2 regions of the Vreelandella sp. 21 genome follow, and region 2 is predicted to be linked to the other one. Evidence: predicted binding sites of a transcription regulator. Region 2 holds the regulator's gene; the other holds the start of a gene.
What was found. The regulator FliA, encoded in region 2, starts transcription of late flagellar genes. The targets are predictions, from matches to a motif close to CTAAAGTTNNNNNNNNNNCNGCCGATA.

Region 1 (3,417 bases), 810 kb from region 2:
GGTACCAAAGACCTTCCTCATGAGACGTTACGAACTGCCGAACAGGCCATTGAGTCACCACTAGTTGATGGATTAATGGTCCATCTTCCACCTCAATCAGCTGGTGCAAATGTGCGTTGAGATCAGGAAATTGCGCCTTTAACTGCCCCATGCCTTTGGCATTATCAAAAACCGTCGCGCCTAGCACCTGCACTTCGTACCCCTGCGCTACCAACTGATACAGCATTTGCCGCACACTCATACTGGCCCCACTTGAGGTGTCCAGCAGGCAGAAGGGATTGGCCCATAGCAAGCGGGGTTTGCATTTTGAGCTGTCAAGTGCGGTTTTTTTTCTGGACATGGAGCTACTCAGTCAAAAAGATGGTTTGTGCCAGTCTACCTAATAACGCTTTTGCCTAACGCCAGAATTGGTAAATGAAAGCGATGTATTTAAAAAAACCGGCCCCCAATGGGAGCCGGTTCATTGTGCTACTTAGTGATAGAGAAAAATCTCTATCGAAGCTAAGTCTCAGATTAACCCAGCAGAGAAAGTACGTTCTGCGGAATCTGGTTAGCCTGTGCCAATACAGAAGTACCGGCCTGCTGAAGAATCTGTGCACGCGTCATGTTGGCTACTTCTGTTGCGTAGTCAGCATCTTCAATGCGCGAACGAGCAGAAGACAGGTTGGTTTCGTTAGTATTCAAGTTCGTAATGGCATCTTCAAAGCGGTTTTGAACAGCACCTAACTCCGAGCGCAAGCTGTCAATGGTGTTAAGCGCATCGTCAAGCTGTTCCATTGGATCAACATCTTTATCTCCAACAGAGAGTTCACGACCACGAGTGACTTCACCATCTTCAGCAATATTGGCATTGAAATAGACGTCATTGCCTTCTGCATCAACGTCTTTGATTACATAGCTGGGCGCATCATCCGGATCATTACCGTAGGTGCCTGTGTATGCGTACACATTACCAGCATCTGCACCCGTAATGGTTTGATCGAATGTAGCCTCCTCAACGACGGTCGTAGCACCCGCCGGAGAGGCTATCGCTCCGAGCGTCAAGCTGCCATCTCCTCCTACTGTAACAGCGTAGGTACCATTACCACCGGATGCTCCACCAGAACCATCTGTGTCTTCGCCACCAGCATATTCGACAAAGTAATCGCCGCTAGCATCTACGAGGAAGTCACCAAATGAGCCAGTAGCACCAGTGGAACCCGAGCCAACATCAGCTCCTGGTGCAGCAAAATCAGCTGCAGAGAGTCCGGTAGTGGCTTCAACTGTAGCTGTGTTTGTGCCAGCAACAGCACTTTCCTGAATACCGTCAAGCAGTTGGAAACCATCAAGTCCTAAAGTGTCGCGATTAATAGCGGTCAAATTAACAGAGATAGTTTCTCCGTCATTGGCACCCACCTGTATGCTGAGTGACTGAACGCCTGAGTCTAGAACTTTAACGCCGTTGAAGTCGGTCTCTTCAGAAATACGGTCGATTTCATCCAGACGCTGGTTAATTTCGTCTTGAATAGACTGAAGGTCATTCTGGCTGTTAGTGCCATTAGTGGACTGGACCGCCAGCTCACGAATACGCTGAACGTTATCGTTAACTTGGTTTAGCGCGCCTTCAGCAGTCTGAGCAACGGAAATACCGTCGTTAGCGTTACGCTGAGCTTGAGCCAGACCAGTGATCTGGGCAGTCATGCGGTTAGCAATAGCCTGGCCGGCCGCATCATCCTTGGCACTATTGATACGCAGACCAGAGCTCAGACGCTCCATAGAAGTGGTCAAGGCGTTTTGTGATTTGGACAGGTTGGACTGGCCAATCATGGAAGTAATGTTGGTATTGATCACTGACATGGTGTGATTCTCCTTGCATGAACACTGGCCGGTAGGCCTGCTAATCGGCCACTTTGTGCGCCGTTATTAGAATTAACGGCACGGCGAGAGGAATCTTTAGGGTGGTTAGTAAAAAAAGATGTAATGTTTGGTAACTGCAGGGTGAGAGGCTTACTTTTACTAGAGCAACAAAAGGGCGGCTTGCGCCGCCCATTGCGGGTGCCTCGCTTCGCTCGTTACACCGCACTACTAATAGCGAAGCATTATGGATTATTTCTTACGGCCTAACTGACTATCCAGGGCGTCGAACTGCTGGGTGAGGTAGCTGCTCATGCTGTTCATCTGGGCAATCATCGCATCTAGCTGACCGAACTGGGTGCGGTAACGGGAGATGGTGCCTTCAATGGTTTTTTCCATACGCTCGAAACGGTCGTCCAAGCTTTTAACACGGTTTTCCGCGCCGCTAATCGCCAGTTTGACTACGCCGTTATTGCCCAGCATCTGTTCGATGGTGGTGTTTAACTTACCCGCCATACCGTCACCCTCTTTTTCACCAGCAAAAAAGTCATTGAGGGCTTGAGGATTATTGGCGACTAGATCGTTTAGCACATCGTCATCGACCTTGAGCTTGCCATCTCGTTGCAGAGTGATGCCTAGTTGGTTAAGGGTCGATAACTCACCGCCTTCTACTCCGCCGGTTAGCACGCTACGCAGCCGGGATTCGATAGTACGCACGGTATTGTCGCCCACTAGCTCGCCAGCGGTTTCGCTATCGCCGGTAAAGCTGGTGAGTTTGCCAATGGTGCCTTTTAGGTCGTTAAACGCTTTTACAAAGCCATTAATCGCTTCGCGCTGCTTTAGCGTATCGCGCTCAATATTAATAGTACTGGAAGCCGTTTCGCCCTCGGCAATGTTGAGATCCGTGAGGTTGAGCGTTACGCCTTGAATAGCGCCTTCAATACTATTTTCCGCACTACTAATCGCAATGCCATTAACCGTAAGCGCGGCATTCTCCCCTGGGCGCTTTGTTGTCGCATCTTCAGCAAAGGGGCCTGGCACCTCGGCGCCACCGGCATCAACAAAACTAAAGCTTTCAATAGAAGCGTCTGCGCCAGTGGTTTTAGAGCTAAGTGCCAGCCGGTAGCCCGTGCCATCATTGATAATCGTGGCGTTCACACCGGCTTCTTTATCAGCGTTAATGGCATCACGCATATCAGCAAGGCTACTGCCTTCTACGATGTTGATATCGACGGTCTCACCATCGCCAAAGGTCAGCTGCAGCGCGGTCGCCCCTTGTAGGTCGAGCGCTTGGTCTTTGGTATCTACCCGGCTTGAAGCCAGCGTGCCAGAGGTGGCCAGTTGGCTGACTTCTACCCGATAGCTGCCCGGCAGCGCATCAGCGGCAGCAGTCGCTTTAATAGCTTCTCCACCACCAGTGCCACGCACATTGGCGGAAAGGCTTTGGTAGAGCTTGGGGTCATTGATTTTGGCGACCGCATCTTGAAACGCGTTCAGCGAGGTTTGAAGTTGACCGAAAGCAGAAATTTTTGCCTGCTGCTGTTTCTTTTGAAGCGTAATTGGCGCGAGTTTGCCCCGCTCAGC
Region 2 (3,417 bases):
TGCCGGACCACCGCAATGGCGCGCCCTACCGAGAGATCCCAATTTGAGGGGAAGCGAGAGGTAGCAATGGGAACATTATCCGTATGCCCTTCTACTGAAATTTGACCCTCAAAGGATGCTAACACTGCCAGAAGGCTTTCTAACACATCTTGCCCCTGGGGCGTTAGTACGGCGTCACCGCTAGGGAAAAGCAAGCTGTCGTCGATACGCAGCGTAACACCTTCTTCACCTTGAGAGACACTAACCCCTGGGATATTAAGCTCCGTCATTCGCGGCTTTAGCCCGCTGTGTTGTGGATGAATACCGGTTGCTAAGCTGGCCAACGGAAGCGAGGTGATAGCACTTGCAGAACGCATTCTATCGCGATCAAAGGCTTCCCCTCCCCCCGGCGGGGTCAATGCAAGCAGTAAGACAAACAGCGTGATTAACAGCGTTAATACGTCTAAATAGCTCGTTAGCCAACCTTCATCGCCCTCCCCTGACACAGTGGGCAATTCCAGTGCGTGCCGTGAATCACGATCTAGCATAGCGCTATCCTTTTGCCGCAGAACTAACTGTTGGCCGCGGTTTTACAGAGGCATCACGGATCTCGTCATGATAATTAGCCACAAAGGAGTTGAGCGTTTCTTCAATAAAAGAAGGCAGCCGCCGTTTAGTAATTAGCGAAATGCCCTCCAGCACCATGTTCATGGTGATAAGTCGCTCTTCCGTGCGCCGCTCTAGCTTGACGGCAATCGGTTTGAACACCAGGTTGGCGAGCAGAATACCGTAGAACGTTGTCAGCAGAGCCACCGCCATGCGCGGGCCAATAACGTCAAGGTCACCTGCATCCATCACTTCCAGCATATTGACCAGCCCCACCAAGGTGCCAATCATGCCAAACGCGGGCGCATAGGTGGCCATGGTACGAAATATCTGCGCCTCAGCATGCTCCCGCGCCTTTAATCGTGCGATTCGCCAGCGCAGCATATCGAAAATTTCGTCCTCTTTCGTGTTAGCAATCACCAGTTGAATCCCGGTGCGCAAAAAGGGGTTACGGGTATGCTCTAGCTCCTTCTCAACCGCCCTGACATCGCCTTTGAACCACAGCCGTGCCATGGAAACCAGTTCGTTGATATCATCTCGCACATAGGTGTTTTCACGCCGAAACACCAACCCCACCAGGCGCACCACGCGTAGCACTTCTTTCAGCGGATAACTAATAAAGGTAGCCGCCAAGGTGCCCGTCACCACAATGGCTAGCCCCGGCAAGTTGATAAAGCTTTCTGGCGACTCTGCAGTAAAAAACAGCACGCTTACCAGCAAAAGCATGCTGGCAAAAATACCGATCAGCGTAGATGGGTTCATCAACGGCTCCTCGCCGGTTATTCGTGATTGATAGTAGCGTTAGGTGGTGTCATATAAGCGAGCGCGAAGCCTGCTAATCGCTTGGCTGTGAAGCTGGGAGACACGGGATTCAGTCACACCCAGCACCGCCCCGACTTCTTTAAGGTTCAGCTCTTCTTGGTAATACAACGCCATCAGTAGTTTTTCACGTTCAGGTAAGGCATCGATCGCATCAATTAACGACTGACGCTGCTGTTTATCTAACAACTGTTCGAAGGGCAGGTTAGTGGCTTCCTCTTTCGCAGACTCGGCCCCTTCGGCCACCAGCTCTTCAAAGGGCAACAACTGGCCACTGTTCGTATCGTTGAGCAATTGCTGATACTCACTAAGCGGCATATCCAGGTCACGCGCGATTTCACCCTCTTCCGGCGGGCGCCCTAACTGCTGCTCAAGACGACGCACCGCATCATCCACAGCTCTGGCAGAGCGGCGTACACTACGCGGCAACCAGTCACGTGTTCGCAGCTCATCCATCATGGCACCGCGAATACGCTGACTTGCAAACGTGGCGAACGTTGCCCCCTGGGTCGCATCAAAACGCCCTAGTGCCTCTAATAAGCCCACCATGCCGGCTTGAATAAGATCATCCAACTCAATACTTGCGGGTAGTCTTACCTGCAGCGTTAAGGCCTGACGTCTTACCAGTGGCATGTATTGGGTTAACAGCTCGCTCTGTTTAATCCTGCCTTGTGCTGTATACATCCTCGTGCCTCACGGCTGAACTCTGTTCACTGGTAATTCACAATCACTTGTAGTTCCTGCACCCGTACCGGGCGCTGGCCCGGCGTCAACGCAAAACGAAAGTACAGCGGCCCACTGACCTGTTTACCGGCTAACGCAGTGGTTGAACCTCGCATAGCAGTCAAAGGAACACACTGCTCAGGGTGGCATAGCCACGCATTAACCGGCGCATTAACCGGCATTTGAAAACGCCAATGAATACGCTCTATCGCAGCATGCTCTACCTGCGCCCCTGCCGGTGGTTGAATGGGCTGGCTGCTGACAGCTCGGTCACTCATCGCGACCAGTACGCTAGGCACCTCACTACTCCAACTGCCCGTAGCGGCATAAACACTCATGGTGATGGCGCTTAGCGCCATCACCAACACGGTTTTGAAGTTATCAACCTTGAAGCTAGCGATCTCAAAATAGCCCATTATGTTAAAACTATGTGCGTAACTATCGTGTTGTAATAACGCTTCTTGAAACCAGCGAGCATAGACATTTTTATTCCTTATAGAGACGCTTGATAGCCACTGTTAAAGCACGGCCACATGGCGTCAGGCTAGCGTCATCGCGCCAGCAGTAAAAGCTCTATATCCAAGTAATAGCTGGCTGCTTCGCGCAGGTTATCGAGCAGACCTCTGCGCGGCAAGTTTGGCTCGTGCAGTGCTAACAGCTGCCTAGGGCCACCGTTCTCCTGCACTTGCCGAAGCGAGCGATACATCTGTGCGAAAGCATCGGCATCGCTATTAATCCATAGCGCCCAACGCGGAAAGCGCTCTTTCAGTTGGCCAAGATTAGCGGCATCCGCATTGACGATGTGAATATCCCAATCATCCGGGTCGCCAGCCCAACGTCGCCCCAGCACAGACCATTGGGCTAGGCGCCCTTTTACTCTTGCCACCTGCTGATCGCCACCGTTAGGCATACCGATCACGATAAGCGGCTTTTGCGGCACCGAGGGCGGTGCAGTGGTTTGCGTTTGGGCAGCAGTTGGCGGCACCGTCAAAGAGTCGGTCATAGCGGTCAGTGACTCAGCCGTAAGTTCGTCTCCCGTGGGGTCACTTTCAACTGACTCTGCTTGGCGCTGCTGGCGCTGTAAATCTGCCCACTTGCGCAGGCCCGCTGCCTGATCCTGGGCACTCATACCAGCCCCTCACGGCTAACGCTGCTGAGTTGACGAATGGCGTCACGGGCCATAAACGCGTGAACAAGCGCATCTAGCATCGCCGTGTCGCGCCGCTTACGCGTGGTGCCCAATAACCTTAGCAAATCGGAACGCAGTGCTATCGCAGCGTCATCATTGGC

Region 1: ACN06F_RS15400 (FliC/FljB family flagellin) is a predicted target of FliA. The motif match lies at 1,910-1,936, and genes of this name have one in related genera.

The regions. Positions count from the first base shown of each region.
Region 1 is NZ_CP194673.1:3,372,750-3,376,166, forward strand. Features, by position in the region: gene ACN06F_RS15395 (glycosyltransferase) at 1-340, opposite strand, end outside; gene ACN06F_RS15400 (FliC/FljB family flagellin) at 514-1,836, opposite strand; gene fliD (flagellar filament capping protein FliD) at 2,086-3,417, opposite strand, start outside.
Region 2 is NZ_CP194673.1:136,614-140,030, reverse strand. Features, by position in the region: gene ACN06F_RS00640 (OmpA/MotB family protein) at 1-527, opposite strand, end outside; gene ACN06F_RS00635 (motility protein A) at 532-1,347, opposite strand; gene ACN06F_RS00630 (RNA polymerase sigma factor FliA) at 1,387-2,088, opposite strand; gene ACN06F_RS00625 (flagellar protein FlhE) at 2,115-2,543, opposite strand; gene ACN06F_RS00620 (hypothetical protein) at 2,678-3,256, opposite strand; gene flhF (flagellar biosynthesis protein FlhF) at 3,253-3,417, opposite strand, start outside.